DNA from 2 places in the Hydrogenophaga sp. 5NK40-0174 genome. Region 2 is predicted to be linked to the other one. Evidence: predicted binding sites of a transcription regulator. Region 2 holds the regulator's gene; the other holds the start of a gene.
The links. Region 2 encodes NrdR, which represses ribonucleotide reductase genes. Its sites were predicted from a motif close to CACNANATNTNGTG; they were not measured.
Positions count from the first base shown of each region.

Region 1: the regulator NrdR is predicted to act here: its motif matches at 6,338-6,351, upstream of ABWV89_RS06640 (ribonucleoside-diphosphate reductase subunit alpha).

Region 1 covers NZ_BAABWG010000002.1:211,858-220,367, reverse strand. The annotation lists gene ffh (signal recognition particle protein) at 1-801, opposite strand, end outside; gene ABWV89_RS06665 (cytochrome C assembly family protein) at 1,003-1,803, shown strand; gene ABWV89_RS06660 (PP0621 family protein) at 1,820-2,062, shown strand; gene ABWV89_RS06655 (sensor histidine kinase) at 2,065-3,942, shown strand; gene ABWV89_RS06650 (sigma-54-dependent transcriptional regulator) at 3,961-5,466, shown strand; gene ampD (1,6-anhydro-N-acetylmuramyl-L-alanine amidase AmpD) at 5,456-6,085, shown strand; gene ABWV89_RS06640 (ribonucleoside-diphosphate reductase subunit alpha) at 6,536-8,510, shown strand, end outside.
Region 2 covers NZ_BAABWG010000001.1:607,046-615,555, forward strand. The annotation lists gene ABWV89_RS02765 (pilus assembly protein) at 1-1,628, shown strand, start outside; gene ABWV89_RS02770 (hypothetical protein) at 1,644-1,967, shown strand; gene ABWV89_RS02775 (type IV pilin protein) at 1,964-2,413, shown strand; gene ABWV89_RS02780 (GspH/FimT family pseudopilin) at 2,545-3,114, shown strand; gene nrdR (transcriptional regulator NrdR) at 3,126-3,578, opposite strand; gene glyA (serine hydroxymethyltransferase) at 3,638-4,882, opposite strand; ZMP/ZTP riboswitch at 4,942-5,123, opposite strand; gene ABWV89_RS02795 (lytic transglycosylase domain-containing protein) at 5,237-6,253, opposite strand; gene ABWV89_RS02800 (M90 family metallopeptidase) at 6,867-7,760, opposite strand; gene ABWV89_RS02805 (UDP-2,3-diacylglucosamine diphosphatase) at 7,757-8,510, opposite strand, start outside.

The sequences.
Region 1 (8,510 bases), on a different contig from region 2:
ACCGGTGATCTGGCGCACTGACAGCGCAGCGCCACCACGCGAATCGCCATCCATCTTGGTCAGCACAATGCCTGTCAATGGCAGCGCTTCCTTGAAGGCCTTGGCAGTGTTGATCGCGTCCTGACCCTGCATGGCGTCCACCACGAACAGCGTCTCCACCGGCTTGAGCACACCATGCAGCTCCTTGATCTCCTGCATCAGCGCTTCATCGATCGCCAGTCGTCCGGCCGTATCCACCAGGAGCACGTCAAAGAAATGCTTGCGGGCATGGTCCAGCGCCGCTCGCGCGATGTCCTGCGGCTTCTGGTCCGCAGAGCTGGGGAACCACTCTGCCCCCGCCTGACCGCTCACCGTCTTGAGCTGCTCAATGGCCGCTGGACGGTAGACGTCGCCGGACACTGTGAGCACCTTTTTCTTGCGCTTCTCGATCAGGTGCTTGGCCAGCTTGGCTGTGGTCGTCGTCTTGCCCGCGCCCTGCAAGCCAGCCATCAGGATGACCGCGGGGGGCTGCGCAGACAGGTTGATATCAGCCACCCCTTCCCCCATGGTGGCCGCCAGCTCCTTGTTGACAATACCGACGAGTGCCTGACCCGGTGTGAGCGAGCCCACCACTTCCTGCCCCAGGGCCTTGAGCTTGACCCGTCCGATGAAATCGCGAACCACTGGCAGCGCCACATCCGCCTCCAGCAAGGCCATGCGCACTTCGCGCATCATCTCCGAGACGTTGTCTTCGGTGATGCGCGCCTGACCACGCATGGTCTTGACGATTTTCGTCAAGCGTTCGGAGAGAGCTGAGGCCATGATTGAGCGTCCAGTGCAAAGGGCGGGTGACCGGGCGAAAAACACGCCCGACACCGGCAAGGTGTCAGAGAAGTGAAACGGCCACCACAGAAATGACTGGGCAGGGTTCGCCCTGAGCCTTCCGGGCCGTTACACTGTTCCTTGGATTTTACCGGCGCCACGCCAGAGCGCGCCGGCCGTCCATTTCTAGCACCAAGGCCCATGCTGACCACCGTATCTGCCCACCCTGTCTACTCTGCGCTGACACTGGCTGCCGCACTGGCCTATGCAGTGCTGGCCATGGTCCACCAGCGACTGGGGGCCGGTCAGACGCGGACATTGCTCGGTATTGCCTGGCTGCTGCACTTGCTCGGTCTCATGGCCGGCCTGTTCATCCAGCCCACCCGCTTTGGCTTTGCACCGGCATTGTCCATGACCGCATGGCTGGTTCTCACCATCTACGCACTGGAGAGCAGGCTCTATCCCCAATGGCGAGCACGCGGCAATCTCGCTCTGCTGGGTACTCTGGCCGTCCTGCTCTCCCTGATTTTCCCTGGCGCACACTATCCGGCGCTGGGTTCCGCCTGGCTGCCACTGCACTGGGCGCTGGGCATTTCAGCTTACGGTCTGATCAGCGCGGCAGTGGTTCACGCCTGGCTGATGCAACGCGCAGACAAAGCCATGCGGGCCGGCGCCACCCTTGAAAACACCATCCCGCTGCTGACCCTGGAGAATCTGACCTTCCGGTTCGTGACAGCCGGGTTTGTATTGCTGACCGCTACGCTGCTGGCCGGCGGCTGGTTTTCCGAGATGCTCAATGAGCGCTGGGTCTGGAACCACAAGACCGCCTTCTCGGTGCTCGCCTGGCTGATCATGGGGGTCCTCCTTCTCGGCCGCTGGCGCCTGGGCTGGCGCGGCCACGCCGCAGTCAGGACCATCTACGTCGCGGCGGGTTTCATGCTGCTGGGCTACGTCGGCTCCCGCTTTGTTCTTGAAGTCGTCCTTCACCGGGCCAGCCAATGACCAGGTGCGTGAAGCCATGATGAAATACCTGCTGCTGGCCGTCGTACTGGGTGTTGCCTGGTGGATGTGGCGAAAGAACCATGTCGGACAGGCGTCCACCACTCACAAGACCGCACCGGCCGGCCGCTCTCATGCGCCCGTAGCGATGGTCGCCTGTGCGCATTGCGGCACCCACCTCCCACAGTCTGAAGCCGTCCGGGGCAAGGACGCCTATTTCTGCGATCCCTCCCACAGGGCTGCGCACGAGCGTCAGGGCTGACCATGAAGTACCGCTCGTCGCGCCGTCGCGCCCTCACCGACTTCAGCCTCCTGACCGAAGTCCCTCGCGACACGGTACCGCCGTCCGGTTTCTCCACCCGCATGGGCGACTTCGGCCCCGAGAGCAGCGGCTTCGGGCCGACCAAGCAAGAGTACGCATTCAGCCGCATCTGGCGTGCGTTTCTGGGCGCACGTCTGTTTGCCGCCAGCGCGTTGCTGGCACTGCAGGTCTTCCTCTTCTTCACGCAGACCAACCCCGGCAACAGCTTGTGGATCCTGCCCCTGGCGGCGGCCCATGTGGTCGGGGCAGGCTTTGTCTTCCGCTATGGCCGCTCCTTTCGCCGCTGGAAATCCCCGGTCCTGCGATGGCTGGTCACCATCGCCATCGACATCGCTGTCATCGCCATCATTCAGAACTTCCAGCAAGGCAGCCACAACCTCACTCCCCTGTACGCTTTGCCTGTGCTGCTGGCGGCCATTGTCGGGCCGCTGAACCTCGGACTGGCCAGTGCAGCCACCGTCACCCTCATTCTTCTGATATCGGCCATTCTGGGTCCCGCCCAGGCCAGCGAGCAAACACCCAAGCTGCTGGAAGCGGCGATGGCAGGCACTGGCTTCTTCCTGGTGGCCTTTCTGGCCAACCAGCTGGCACGGCGCCTGGCGAAAGAAGAGGCTTTGGCGCTGAGCAGCCAGGCATCGGCCAAGGCACAGGCACAGGTCAATGAGCTGATCATCGAAGGTCTCAGCGAGGGCGTGGTGATCACCGACACCCATGGTGTGGTCCGAAGCGCCAACCCTGCTGCACAGCGCATGCTGATGGGCGACCACCCCTACCCCATCGGAGCGCGACTGCTTCTGTCTGGCAGGGAGGGATGGGAAGGCATTGAGCATCTCGTCAATGAGACCTTCAACATGGGTCAGCCGCTGGAAGCGGAAATCCAGGTAGACGTCGACGATCTCACCACCCACAAACTGTTCGCCCGCACGCGGCTCACCACAGGCATCAGTCAGTCCAAAAGCGGTCGGGGTATTCGCTGCGTCCTGTTTCTGGAAGATTTGCGGGAAGTCGAAGCAAGGGTACGAACAGAGAAGCTGGCATCCATGGGGCGAATGTCAGCTGCCGTTGCCCATGAGATTCGCAACCCCTTGTCCGCCATCACGCAGGCCAACGCCTTGCTCGAAGAAGAGGTTGCCGATCCCGGCCAGAAGCGGTTGACCAGCATGATCGATCAGAACGCACAGCGTCTGGCCAGAATTGTCGACGACATTCTCAACCTCGCCCGTGCCCAGCCCCTGGAGCCGGCAGACGCATCCATGACGCTGCCTCTGGACCACACGGTGCGACAGATCACGCATGAGTGGGTCAGGCAGTCCAAGGCCAGAGGCATTCTGGGCGTGCATATCCATGCCCCTGGCGCCTTTGTTCCTTTCGACGCCGAGCACCTTCGCCGATTGCTGATCAACCTGCTGGACAACGCCCTGCGCCACGCCTCGCGCCAGCCCAACTCCATTCGGGTCATCACCCAGCCCAGCGGCAATGATCGCATCCGGCTCTCTGTATGGAGCGACGGGCCGCCACTCGAACCGAGTGTTCTCAACCACTTGTTCGAACCGTTCTTCTCTTCAGAGAGCCGCTCGAGCGGTCTGGGGCTCTACATTTGCCGGGAACTGTGCGAACGTTACGGTGCGCAGATTTCCTACCAGCGCAGCGCGCTGGACAACCATGACGGCAATGAGTTTTTTGTCATCATTCCATCTGCTACCGAGAGCCGCCCGGTCCCCATACAGCAAAGTCTGAACTACCCGCCAGGCGACTCGCAACCTGCGTTGACGAGACCAACTGCCACGTCTCCTGGCGAACTGGGCAGTTCACAGCCATAACACGACCGACCCCGACAGATGTCCCAAGCACGCCCCGCCCGCATACTTGTCGTCGACGACGAGCCGGACCTGCGCACGCTCTACGAACTGACCCTCCTCAGGGAAGGACACGAAGTCACCTGTGCAGAAGATTTGCGCCAGGCGCGCGAAATGCTCAGTGCCGACCGCTTCGACGTACTCATCTCCGACATGCGCCTGCCCGATGGCCTGGGGCTTGAGCTGCTCAAGGAACTCACTGCCGATCAGCGCCCTGAAAAGACCATTGTCATCACGGCCTACGGATCTGCCGAGAACGCCGTCGAGGCGCTCAAGAATGGCGCCTTTGACTACCTCACCAAGCCGGTCGACCTCAAGCAGCTTCGTGCCGCGGTCGTCTCTGCCCTAAGAAGCCAGCGCCAGTCTGCCGAACCTGCTGCCGGACCATCTTCGGCCAGCGCCGTCATTCACACGGCACCTCCCCCCCCTTCTGGCGTTCAGGCACTCGCCCGTATCGTCGGATCGTCGGGGGCGATCGACCAGATCAAGAACCGCATCGAGAAGGTGGCCACCAGCATGGCGCCTGTTCTGATCATGGGAGAGTCAGGAACCGGTAAAGAGCTCGTGGCGAACGCTGTCCACTTGTGCAGCCACCGCAGCGAAGGGCCATTCATCGCCGTCAACTGCGGAGCCATTCCCGAGAACCTGATCGAGGCCGAGTTCTTCGGCGCAAGAAAGGGTGCCTACACAGGGGCAAGCTCTGACCGGGAGGGCTACTTCCAGGCGGCGAGGGGAGGCACTTTGTTCCTCGACGAGATCGGAGACCTTCCACTGGCCATGCAGGCCAAGCTCCTGAGGGTCATCCAGGAGCGGCGCGTCCGCCCGCTGGGTGGCGTGCAGGAAGAGACAGTCGACGTGCGGCTGGTCAGCGCGACCCACAAGGATCTGGCCGCACTCGTACAGTCGGGAGACTTCAGGCAAGATCTTTTCTACCGGCTCAACGTCATCGAATTGCGCACGCCAGCATTGCGCGAGCGAAGAGAAGACCTGCCAGAGCTGGCACAGGCCATTCTGCGCCGTATCTGCGAAGAGTCCAGACAGGAAGTTCCCCTGCTGTCGACGGCAGCCATCGCGTCGCTACAGGGCCGCGAACTGCCTGGCAACGTTCGCGAACTGGAAAACCTGCTTCAGCGTGCGCTGGCGCTGAGCTCCGGACATACCATCGAGCCAGGAGACTTCGGAGATGACACGCCGGGTCAGCATGCCGAGCAGGAAAGTGAGCCGGTCAGTCGTCCCGGCGTCGCCAGCCCCTTCGAAATGGCTACCGGCGACAGCATTCCGGCTGCCGCGCAAGGCCCGCTCAGCCTTCCGCCGGACTTGCAGAGTTTCCTTGATGACCAGGAACGCCAGGTCCTGCTGATGGCGCTCAAGGAAAGCGGGTACAACCGCACCGCGGCCGCTGCACGGCTGGGCCTGAATCTTCGGCAGATGCGTTATCGCATCCAGCGACTGGGCATCACGATGCCATCCGACTCAAGTGAAGACTGACCCTCACGCCCACACTGGCGAGAGGGCAGTCGAAGCCGCCGACTGGCGCGATGGCTGGCTGGGCAGTGTGGCAAATTGTCCGTCCCCCAACTTCGGCCCGCGACCTGACAAGACGGACGTCGATCTCATCGTCGTGCATTCCATCAGCCTTCCGCCAGGCATATTTGGCGGAAGGGAAATCGAGCAGCTGTTCACCAACTGCCTCGACTGGGACGCTCATCCATACTTCCAATCCATTCGGGGCACAGAGGTATCGTCACATTTCCTCATCCGCCGGGACGGCAGCGTCCAGCAGTTTGTGAGCGTGAACGACCGGGCATGGCATGCCGGTCGGTCCTGCTGGATGGAGCGGAACAACTGCAACGACTACTCCATCGGCATCGAACTTGAAGGCCTGGAAGGCGGCAGCTTCGAGCCTGCTCAGTATGAGCAGCTGGCATGGCTTTGCCGCGTGATTCAAGCCCGATACCCTATCAGGCACATTGCAGGCCATGAACACATCGCGCCTGGTCGCAAGTTGGATCCAGGCGCCGGATTTGATTGGATTCGCCTGCAACAACTGTTGCATTGGCCCAATCAGTGTTTTCCTGATGCTGTGATTCCCGGACAGGCGTCCTGACGGCGACGCTGGCACCGGGCTGATCAGGGGCACAGCCCTGCCCCCTTGATTCACAAGGCCTGCAAAACCAAAATCCGCCGGACAGCCCGAAAAACCTGACCACCAGGTGAAGAAGGCCCGCCATATCGACCTTGCCGACCCGCCGCACAAGAGCGGTGCACACCCGTTTTTTACTGTGCGAAAAGACGAGTGGCAGTTGCCTGCTGCTTTTTTAGCCAAACACTACCGGTAGTGTCTTGATAGCTGGCGAGACACCATATATAGTGTCTCCTGCGCTGACGCATTGCCGCCGTCGCTCCCCCGTTTTCACCGCAGAAAACCCTCCTCTCCTGCTCTCCACAAGGGAGCAACGTGCCTGGAGCGAGCCGAGCAAGCCCTATGTGCAGCGCAATCAGGAGCTTCCACGCCTTGAGCCAAAAACACACACACAAGCGCATTGAAAGAGGAACCATGCAGACTGCCCAACCCACCGACTCATCGGCTGCCGCCAAAGCGCCGTCGTCCATCCAGCCCGCACACGCAGCGCCACGCATCAACGACGCGCAGTACGCCCAGTACCAGATCATTCGCCGCAATGGTGCGGTCGTCCCCTTTGAGCCCAGCAAGATCGCTGTTGCCATGATGAAAGCCTTCCTGGCTGTCCATGGCACCCAGGGCGCGGCGTCGGCCAGCGTGAGAGAGACGGTGGAAGAGTTGACACAGAACGTCGTGCGTGCCCTGATGCGCTCTCGTCCGGGCGGCGGCACCTTTCACATTGAAGACGTGCAGGACCAGGTCGAGCTCGGCCTGATGCGCAGCAGCAACCACGAAGTGGCCCGCGCGTATGTTCTGTACCGTGAGCGCCGCTCGCAAGAACGCGCACACCAGAAGGCCGAAGCCACGGCGCCTGTGGCCGAAGCGTCCATGACTGTTGTCGACAACGGACAGCGAATCCCGCTGGACCTGGGCAGGCTGCGCACCCAGATCGAGAACGCATGCGCTGGCCTGGGCGCGGATGTCACGCCCGATCCGATCCTCGCGGAAACCATGCGCAACCTCTACGACGGCGTGCCCATGGAAGAAGTGCACAAGGCGTCCATCCTGGCGGCCCGCACCCTGATTGAAAAAGACCCTGACTACACATACGCCACCTCGCGTCTGCTGCTCAACACCATCATCAAGGAAGTCCTGGGTGAAGAAGTGCTGCCACAGGACATGGGACAGCACTATGCGGAGTACTTCCCACAGCTGATCAAGAAGGGCGTCGAGAATGACCTGCTTGATCACAAGCTGATGCAGTTCGACCTCGCAAAGCTCGGCGCCGCTCTCAAGCCCGAGCGCGACTTGCAGTTCGACTACCTGGGTCTCCAAACCCTGTATGACCGCTACTTCCTGCACGTGCGAAAGAAGCGCATCGAGCTGCCGCAGGCATTTTTCATGCGGGTGGCCATGGGCCTGTCGCTCAACGAGATCGACCGCGAAGCCCGCGCCATCGAGTTCTATGAAGTCCTCTCCTCTTTCGACTTCATGTCCTCCACGCCCACCTTGTTCAACAGCGGCACCCAGCGCTCTCAGCTATCGAGCTGCTACCTGACCACCGTGCCGGACGACCTCGATGGCATCTACGAGTCCATCAAGGAAAACGCACTGCTGTCCAAATTCGCTGGCGGCCTGGGCAACGACTGGACCCGCGTGCGTGCACTGGGCAGCCACATCAAGGGTACCAATGGTGAGTCGCAAGGCGTGGTCCCGTTCCTCAAGGTGGTCAACGACACCGCTGTCGCCGTGAACCAGGGTGGCAAGCGCAAGGGTGCCGTCTGTACCTATCTCGAGAGCTGGCACCTGGACATCGAGGAATTCCTCGAGCTGCGCAAGAACACCGGCGACGACCGTCGCCGCACCCACGACATGAACACGGCCAACTGGATTCCGGACCTGTTCATGAAGCGCGTCATGGAAAAGGGAGAGTGGACACTCTTCTCCCCAAGCGACGTCCCCGACCTGCACGACCTCTTCGGCGCCGATTTCGAAAAGGCCTACACCGCCTACGAAGAAAAAGCTGCCCGCGGCGAGATCCGGCCGCACAAGAAAGTACCGGCCATCGACCTGTGGCGCAAGATGCTCTCCATGCTGTTCGAAACCGGCCATCCATGGATCACTTTCAAGGACGCCTGCAACGTGCGCAGCCCGCAGCAGCACGCCGGTGTCGTCCACAGCTCCAACCTGTGCACCGAGATCACGCTCAACACCAGTGATGGCGAAACTGCGGTGTGCAACCTTGGCTCGGTCAATCTGGTCCGTCACCTCAAGGACGGCGCCAACGGCAAGGAACTGGACCACGAGAAGCTCAAGCGCACCATCAATACAGCGATGCGCATGCTCGACAACGTGATCGACATCAACTATTACGCTGTCAAGAAGGCCCGCGACTCCAACATGCGCCACC
Region 2 (8,510 bases):
GCCGCGTGGGAGACATCATCAGCTCTGACCCTCAGTTCATGTACCAACGTGATTTTGGCTACACCTTGCTGCCGGGCACGGAAGGGACGAGCTACAAGACGTTCCGCAACAGTACTGCGTACAAGTCGCGCCCTGAAGTACTGATGGTGGGGACAAACGGCGGTATGTACCATGGGTTTGAAGCTGATACGGGCGTGGAGCTTTTTGCGTACGTGCCAAGCGAACTGCTGCTTCCCGGTAGCTCGGGCACGCATGCCCAGATCAATGATCTGATGCGCACCGACTATGACCATCGCTACTATGTTGATGGTGCGTCGATCGTCTCGGATGTGTACACGGGAGGACAGTGGCGTACAGCGGCGGTGGGCACAATGGGCGCTGGAGGTCGAACGGTCTTCGCGCTCGACGTCTCCGACCCGACGAGCTTCAGTGCGTCTGACGTCATGTGGGAGTTCAAGTACGCCCCCAACACGTGTGTTGCCGATCCATCCGGCACCGGTGGAAGTACTGCATGCCGCGATATTGGGTATGGCGTGACTAACCCCAAGGTCGTGCGTATGGCCAACGGACGATGGGCTGCAGTTTTTGGAAACGGCTACAACAGCTTCGATCACCGGGCCAGGTTGATGGTCGTGGACATGCAGTCAGGCAGGCTGATGTACAACCTGCTGGTGCCTGACAACGTGGCAAACGCCGGTTCTGCGAGTGCAACGAATCCGAACGGATTGTCTCCTGTTGAAACCACTGATTGGCCGAATAACAACCTGATGATGGCCAATGCGTATGCCGGTGACCTTCTCGGCAACATGTGGCGCTTTGATTTCACCGGCACGTCTCCATCAATTCGGCGCATTTTCACGGCAGTGGATGGTTCGGACGTTAGACAGCCGATTCTGGCTCGCCCCCGGCTGGCGTTGAAGCCTGGGTCAACTTCGGAGATCGTGGTTCTCTTTGGGACGGGAAGCTATTTCCGGCTGAGCGATGACACGTCGACTCAGGTTCAGACGTTCTACGGGATCTTTGACAGCCCTTCGTCGACCGGGTCGCCTCCAAGTCGGTCAAGCTTGCTTGCGCAGACGATTACATCGAACATGAGTGCGATGACAGTTGGGAGTATCACCTATGAGCCAGGAACTCTGCGCTCCCTGTCTCAGCTTGGGTTGACCAACCAACCGGGATGGAGAGTGGATCTCCCAGTATCTGGAGAGCGTGTGGTCAGTGAGGGAGTTTTCCCCAGTGGACCATTCCAGAAGAGCATTCGATTCACAACCCTGGTCCCAGAGCTCGATCCATGTGGCTCAGGACGATCTGGATACTTGATGGATATGGACCTTTTGAGCGGTGGCCGGTCTTCTGAAGCTGCCTTTGATATCAACGGTGATGGTGAGATCGACGGTTCCGATGCGGCCTACAGCGGTTTGAAGGGTGGTAGTGGACAGAAGCCCCTCGTGATCAGGAACGGAAATGGTGGCGACAATAACCCGCCGCCGCCGCCGCCCAACCCCAATCCGAATGATCCACCTCCCTGCACGCAGGATTGCATCTACGATGAGGATGGGAACCTGATCACGTCTGGTTCGAACACAGCAGGCCCGCTCGGCCGACAATCCTGGCGTCAATTGCGATAAGCGGAAGGAACGTCAATGAACAAGGTTTACTCAATTGCGGCTATTTCGCTTTCATTGCTCATGCCATTGCAGGGCGTGGCCCAGCAACCACTGAGCCCTGAGTCTGAGATTCGAGGCCGGGTAGAACAGTGGGCGCCCGGAGTGGGGCAAGTGAAAGTCAATGGCCAGACATACCGAATGTCGAAGAGTGTTCAGGTGATCGACAAGAAGGCTGCTCCTTTGCCGCGTCATGCGGTTCGAGCGGGGAGCCGTGTAAGCATCGTGGTCTCGGACAATGTTGTCACCCACGTAGTTGTCAATCCTGGCGAAGAGCCAACATTGGATGAGTCGCACAAATGAACTGCAGTGGACAACCCTATTGCTCGAGCCGTCGAGAGGCAGGCTTCACTCTGATCGAGGTCATGATCGTAGCTGCTGTGGTCGCTATTCTGGCCGCTGTGGCCTACCCGGCATATGAGGATTCGCGAAGGCGTGCTGCCAGGGCCGATGTGCAGTCAGACTTGATGGAGCTTGCTCAGGCCAGTGAGCGGTTTTTCTCTCAAAATAACCGCTACGATCAAACGCGAGCCGGGGCAGCATATGTACTGCCTTTTACCCAAAGCCCTCGGTCAGGCGTTGGCTTGAAATACAACATCCTTTTTGTTACGGCAGCGGCTGGGCAGACCTACACGCTGCAAGCCGTACCTGTTGGAAAGCAGGTGGCAGATGTTTGCGGCACATTGACGATCAACCAGTTGGGTGTTTCGACGCCTGCGCTTGGAACAAACGGCCGACCCTGTTGGTGAGAGCCCATTGGGCTAGGCACTATTGCGTACTCAACTCCTATGGTCAAGTTTGGGTAGCGTTTCTGAGTCAACCTGCTAGGGGGTTCTGGTAGATCACGTTGGTTTTATATTTTCTTCTCAGGGAGGAGAAAATGAGAACCAAAGAAACATCTTGCGGAGGCCAGACAGGCTTCACTCTTGTCGAGGTCATGGTAGCCGTCTGTGTGCTTGCCATTTTGCTTGGCGTGGCGATACCTCGATTTGAACGTCTAATCGAAAAGGCTCGCCTCAAGTCTATTGGGGCAGATTTCCTGGTTGACTTGCAGCTGGCCAGGTCTGAAGCGATCGTTCGCGGACGACGGGTGGCACTTTGTGCTGCTGCTTCAAGCGAAGCATGTAGCCCTAAAGGTGATTGGACGTCAGGGTGGATGCTGTTCGTTGACAGCAACAACAATGGTTCCAGAGAAATAGGTGAACTCGTTCTCCGATATCACACGGCTGTGCCGCCCGGGTGGCGCGTGGCAGGCAACCGGCCTGTCTCCAGGTACATTTCTTACAATGGTTTGGGTGCCACGCGTCTTACAAGCGGGGCGTTCCAAGCAGGCACGGTGACTGTCTGCAAAATTGCTTCGAATTCAAAGGAGGCAATCAAGGTCGTGATCAACAGCGTCGGCCGTCCGAGAATGGAGCTATCTCGGTATATAGAATGCGAGGCAGGTTAGGGCGATTCGAACTATCGCTTGCCAACCCCTTCCACGAAGGTCTTGAAGTCTTCAACGTCTTCGAAGCTGCGGTAGACGCTGGCAAAGCGCACGTAGGCGACCTTGTCCAGCTTCTTGAGCTCGCGCATGACCATCTCGCCAATCTTGTTCGCTGGAATTTCCCGGTCGCCCAGGTTGAGCAGTTTCTCCTCGATACGCTCAATGGCCGCATCCACCTTTTCTGTGCTCACCGGGCGCTTTCGCAGTGCCAGACTGAAAGAGCCACGGAGCTTGGCGGGCATGTAGTCGACACGTCGCCCATCCTTTTTGACCACGGCGGGGAAACTCACCTCAGGGCGCTCGTAGGTGGTGAAGCGCTTTTCGCAGTGGCCGCACTTGCGTCGGCGACGGATGAAGTCTGCCTCTTCAGAGACACGGGTTTCGACGACCTGGGTGTCGAGGTGGCCGCAGAACGGACATTTCATGATGGGGACTCCAATCAAACAAAGAGGGGGCCAAGCCCCCTCTTTGTGATGTCAGTCAATCATTTATAAACGGGGAATCGGGCGGTCAAAGCGTTGACCTTGGCGCGAACCGCTTCGATGTTGGCCTGATCGCGAGGATTGTCCAGCACGTCGGCCACCAGGTTGGCGGTCAGGCGGGCTTCTTCGTCCTTGAAACCGCGGGTGGTCATGGCAGGAGTGCCGATACGAACACCGCTGGTCACGAACGGCTTTTCCGGGTCGTTCGGAATGGCGTTCTTGTTGATCGTCATGTGGGCGCTGCCCAGCACGGCCTCGGCTTCCTTGCCGGTGATCCCTTTGGAGCGCAAGTCCACCAGCATGACGTGGCTTTCAGTGCGGCCTGAGATGATGCGCAGACCACGCTGGGTCAGGGTCTCGGCCACGATCTGGGCATTTTTCACCACTTGCTGCTGGTAGGCCTTGAACTCGGGGCTCAGGGCTTCTTTGAAGGCAACAGCCTTGGCGGCGATGACGTGCATCAGCGGTCCACCTTGCAAGCCAGGGAAGATGGCGCTGTTGATGGCTTTCTCATGCTCGGCTTTCATCAGGATGATGCCGCCGCGCGGGCCACGCAGGCTCTTGTGGGTGGTGGAGGTCACCACATCCGCGAAAGGCACGGGGTTGGGGTAGACGCCAGCGGCAATCAAGCCAGCGTAGTGCGCCATGTCGACCATGAAGATGGCGCCGACTTCCTTGGCGATGTTGGCGAAACGCTCGAAATCGATGCGCAGGCTGTAGGCTGAGGCACCGGCCACGATCAGCTTGGGCTTGTGCTCGCGGGCCTTGGCTTCCATCGCGTCGTAGTCGATCTCTTCCTTGTCGTTGAGGCCATAGGAGACGACGTTGAACCACTTGCCGGACATGTTCAGTGGCATACCGTGGGTCAGGTGACCGCCTTCGGCCAGGCTCATGCCCATGATGGTGTCGCCCGGCTTGAGGAAGGCCAGGAAGATGGCTTCGTTGGCCGAAGCGCCGCAATGGGGTTGCACGTTGGCAGCGTCGGCGCCAAACAGTTGCTTCACGCGGTCAATGGCCAGCTGCTCGGCCACGTCCACGTGTTCGCAACCGCCGTAGTAGCGCTTGCCTGGATAGCCTTCGGCGTACTTGTTGGTCAGCTGGGTGCCCTGGGCTGCCATCACGGCAGGAGAAGCGTAGTTCTCGCTGGCGATCAGTTCGATGTGGTGTTCCTGGCGGGCGTTCTCCGCCTGGATGGCAGCAAAGATCTCGGGGTCGGTTTGCTCGATGAGGATGTTGCGATCGTACATGTTGGGTTTGGCAGTCGATGGATGTTGACCCTGCGCGAACGCCAGTCTTGACGGTCGGCAGGTGCTGCCCAGGCGAACGGCGGATCACCTCGATCGAGGCGGTGCGCTTCCCAGTGGTTGTCCTGAATTGCTCTGCTGCATTTCATGCAGCGTACGATCAGGGGGCCACGTCAGCCGTCGGGCAGGTTGGGCTGTTGAACAAGCCAAGCTGCCTGGCCTATCGCCAGTTGCGCACGGCATGCATTTTAACGGACCTGAGCCGGTTTGGGCACCGCCTGGTCGCCGTAGAAACGAAAAATCCGCGCCAGTGGTGCGCGGATGGTCTGAACAAACGCCGGTGCTATTGCCGGTCAGTCAGTATGGCGTGGCATCTGCCACGGTGGCAGTGGCTTCGGAACGCTTGGGTTGAGGGTTTGCCGGCGCTTCCGTGGCTGCTTCGACTGGCGCTACCTTGTCCGTCGCTTCAATGGACTTGGCCTCGCTGTCACCCTTGGTTTGCACGAGAGAAGCACTTGCTGCATCGGACGCATCCGAAGTTTCGGGTTGGGGCGGCGCTTTGTTTGCTTTGGCCGTGAACGACGGGAAGTAGCGCGGAATCGGCTTGCCTTGTGCCACGGCCTGTAGCCGCAAGTGCTCGGTCATGACGCGCTTGATATAGAAGCTGCCGTCGGTGGACACAGCCCCCACGTAGAGACGCAGACCACCCTCCACAGAGCCGGCTCTACGGATGCAGTCACGCAGAACCTGTACACCGACATGAAGGTTGGATACCGGGTCGAAGGCGGCGAGTTGTCCGCCGTAGCCCTCATATTTTTCCTCGTGGATCCTGGTCATGACCTGCATGAGGCCTTGCGCACCCACCGGGCTTTGGGCATAGGGATTGAAGCGGGACTCCACAGCCATCACACCGAGGATCAGGGTGGGGTCAAGCCCGACCTTTTCGCCCGCATCATAGGCTTCGGCCACCAGTACACTCAGAGGCTCTGCTGCGACCCGGTATTTTTTGCTCAGCCAGAAAGCAACCCGTGCCTGCTCGCTCGGCAACTGGGATGGCGCCGCCGCAGTGACGCGTTCGACCGCCAGCGGGTCAGAAGCAATGCCTTCTGGGCTCAGGTTGGCTTCGTCCTGACGGGCTTGCAGCCATGCCAGGATCTCCGTTTCGAGATTGCTGCGAACATCGCCGCGGACGCCAAGCGCCAAGGCAGACACCACCACAGCCGCGCCAACCACGCTCAGCGTGGTGTGACCAACTTGCATCAGGCCTGCGTAGGTGTCGGCGCAGACAGCACGCACAGAGGCTGCGAGGCGTTGAAAGAGTTGAGCAGGCAAGGCGCGCAACCTGGCGCTAGCCGTTGTGGCTTTCTTTTCCATGTCCTTGTTGGATGGGTTGGCCTTCTTGGGGTTCCAACCGCTTGGCAGTTGGCAAGAAGTGGAAGCAACATCTGAAAGCTTCGGCTGGAAATCAGGATGCTTGACCGGGTTTTCCCCTAAAGGCTGGCCCGAATGTAGTGGCAATAAAATAACCCGTCAAGCATTTGGAGTGACGATGTTATTTCTTTTTGGTATTTGATGGGTGGTATGCATTCCGGAATATGAACCGCGTTCAGCCCACTCAGTGTTCTCGCGGGCTGGGCGCTCTCGGGTTTGATGAACGACCACTGGTCGGCTCGACTTTCCACTGCCAATGGCCAGACGAACGCATCAACCAGGAGCGGGCAGTGCATAGGAAAAAACCATCGATATAGGGGTTCTTCCTGCTTGTCGCTGGCGCAGGCCGGGCGTAGACTGAAGTCATCTGCTCAGAAGAGCAGATATCTGTCGGGAAGCAATCCAGTTGCGTTCCGACCTGACGAGGAGCAATCTGTTGCTCCCAGGCGGAAAGGACATCAAGCTCCTTTCTCCCGATGACGGCAAGTGCAGATTGCCCGCCGTCCAACCCCGGTAGGCTTGCCTGCCGGGGTTTCTTGCTTTCAGGCCGTGTAGCTCAGCGTTTTTTCGGCACTGACAAGGGTTTGGTGCGGGCCAAAGGCCTGAAAAAAGCGTCGAACATTGCGTGCACCGCAGGAAACTCGATGGCAAAGGCCTCCGGTTGCACAAAGAACGCTTCGGCACAAACCGCAAAGAACTCAGCTGGAGCCTTGGCTCCATAGGGGTCGAGCCAGGGTGCCGGTTGTCCGAAGCGCTCCGCCCGTGCCACAGCTTCCTGGAAATCGTTGTATGCCCGGCTCATGGTCTGGCGCCAGTGCGCCTGCGCGGCCTCGATGGAATCAGATCCAAGGGCTTTGGTATGCAATGGTGGCGCTCCGTCCGCTCCGGACCCGAACGCCATGCCACGCATATCGATTTTATGGACAAACTCGTGGATGACGACGTTGCGGCCTGAGGAGGCCAGGTCGGCCGCTTTCGAGACCTCATCCCAGCTGAGCATGACAGGGCCTCGGTCCATGGCCTCGCCTGCGAGGGCTTCTTCATACTGATGCACAACGCCCGCGGCGTCGCGCGTCTCACGGCGGGCGAGGGCCGCGCCTGGCTGGAGCACAATGCCGACAAAATCGTCATACCACTCCAGCGCACTGGCTGAGCGAGGCGGCTTGCGACCATCCGGCATGGCGATATGAAGCAGTGGAAGGCAGGCTTGTGCAGCCACGCTCATGGCCATTTCGTCTGTTACCTCCAGGCCGTGCGCGCCGTGGAACTCTTTTTCCTGCAGAAAATGAGCGCACAGTTTGTGCAGTTTGTTCTGCTCCCTCAGGTTGAGGCTTTCCAGAAAAGGGAGGCTGGCGACGGTACGGCGCCAAAGGCTATCGGGAATGGGGGTGCCTTTTCGCCAGGCACGCGGGAGCCACGGCTCCACCCAGCGCCGTATCCGGCGAATCATGCTGGCCTGACCTTTGCCGGAATGTCCTGGCGCTCCATGGCACCACTGTTCATCACTTTGAGGACCTGCGCCCGAGGGGGGCTTGCATTGGCATCCCAGTCGCTGAGCACGACGCGCATGCGTCCACCGGGAAGAGGGTGGTCATTCGCATGGTGTGTATGACCGTGAATGAGCGTGGTGGCGTTGGCCTGCTCGAGCCAGTCGAGCGCTGCCTCATCGTTGACATCAGCCCAGGATTTTTTCTCGGCATACTGTTTGGCCTGCTGAGCCTTGCTGGCTTCACGCAATCCGCGGGCGATCGCCGCTCTTTCCGTCAGAGGCTTGGCGAGGAAGTCACTTTGCCATTGGCTCGACCGTACCTGGCGACGAAACGCTTGATATGGGACATCATCGGTGCAAAGCGCATCTCCGTGGGTGAGGACAATTCGCTGGTCGCCGAGCGTCACAATGGCTGGATCGGGCAGCCAGGTCATGTTGGCCGCCTTGGCCGCGTCCGGCCCAAGCAGAAAGTCCCTGTTCCCGGCCATGAAGTAGACGGGGATTTGCGTCGCGCACTCCCGAATGGATTCGATGCAACTGCGCAGGAAATCGTTCTTGGCAGATGCGAGGCAGTCGTCTCCTATCCAGACTTCGAACAGGTCGCCGAGGATGAAAAGCGCATCTGCTGCGCTGGACGCACCCCCTGACATCCAGGTCTTCCACAGCCCGTGAGTGTGGCCGTCTTCCTCGTGCAGGTGGATATCCGAGATC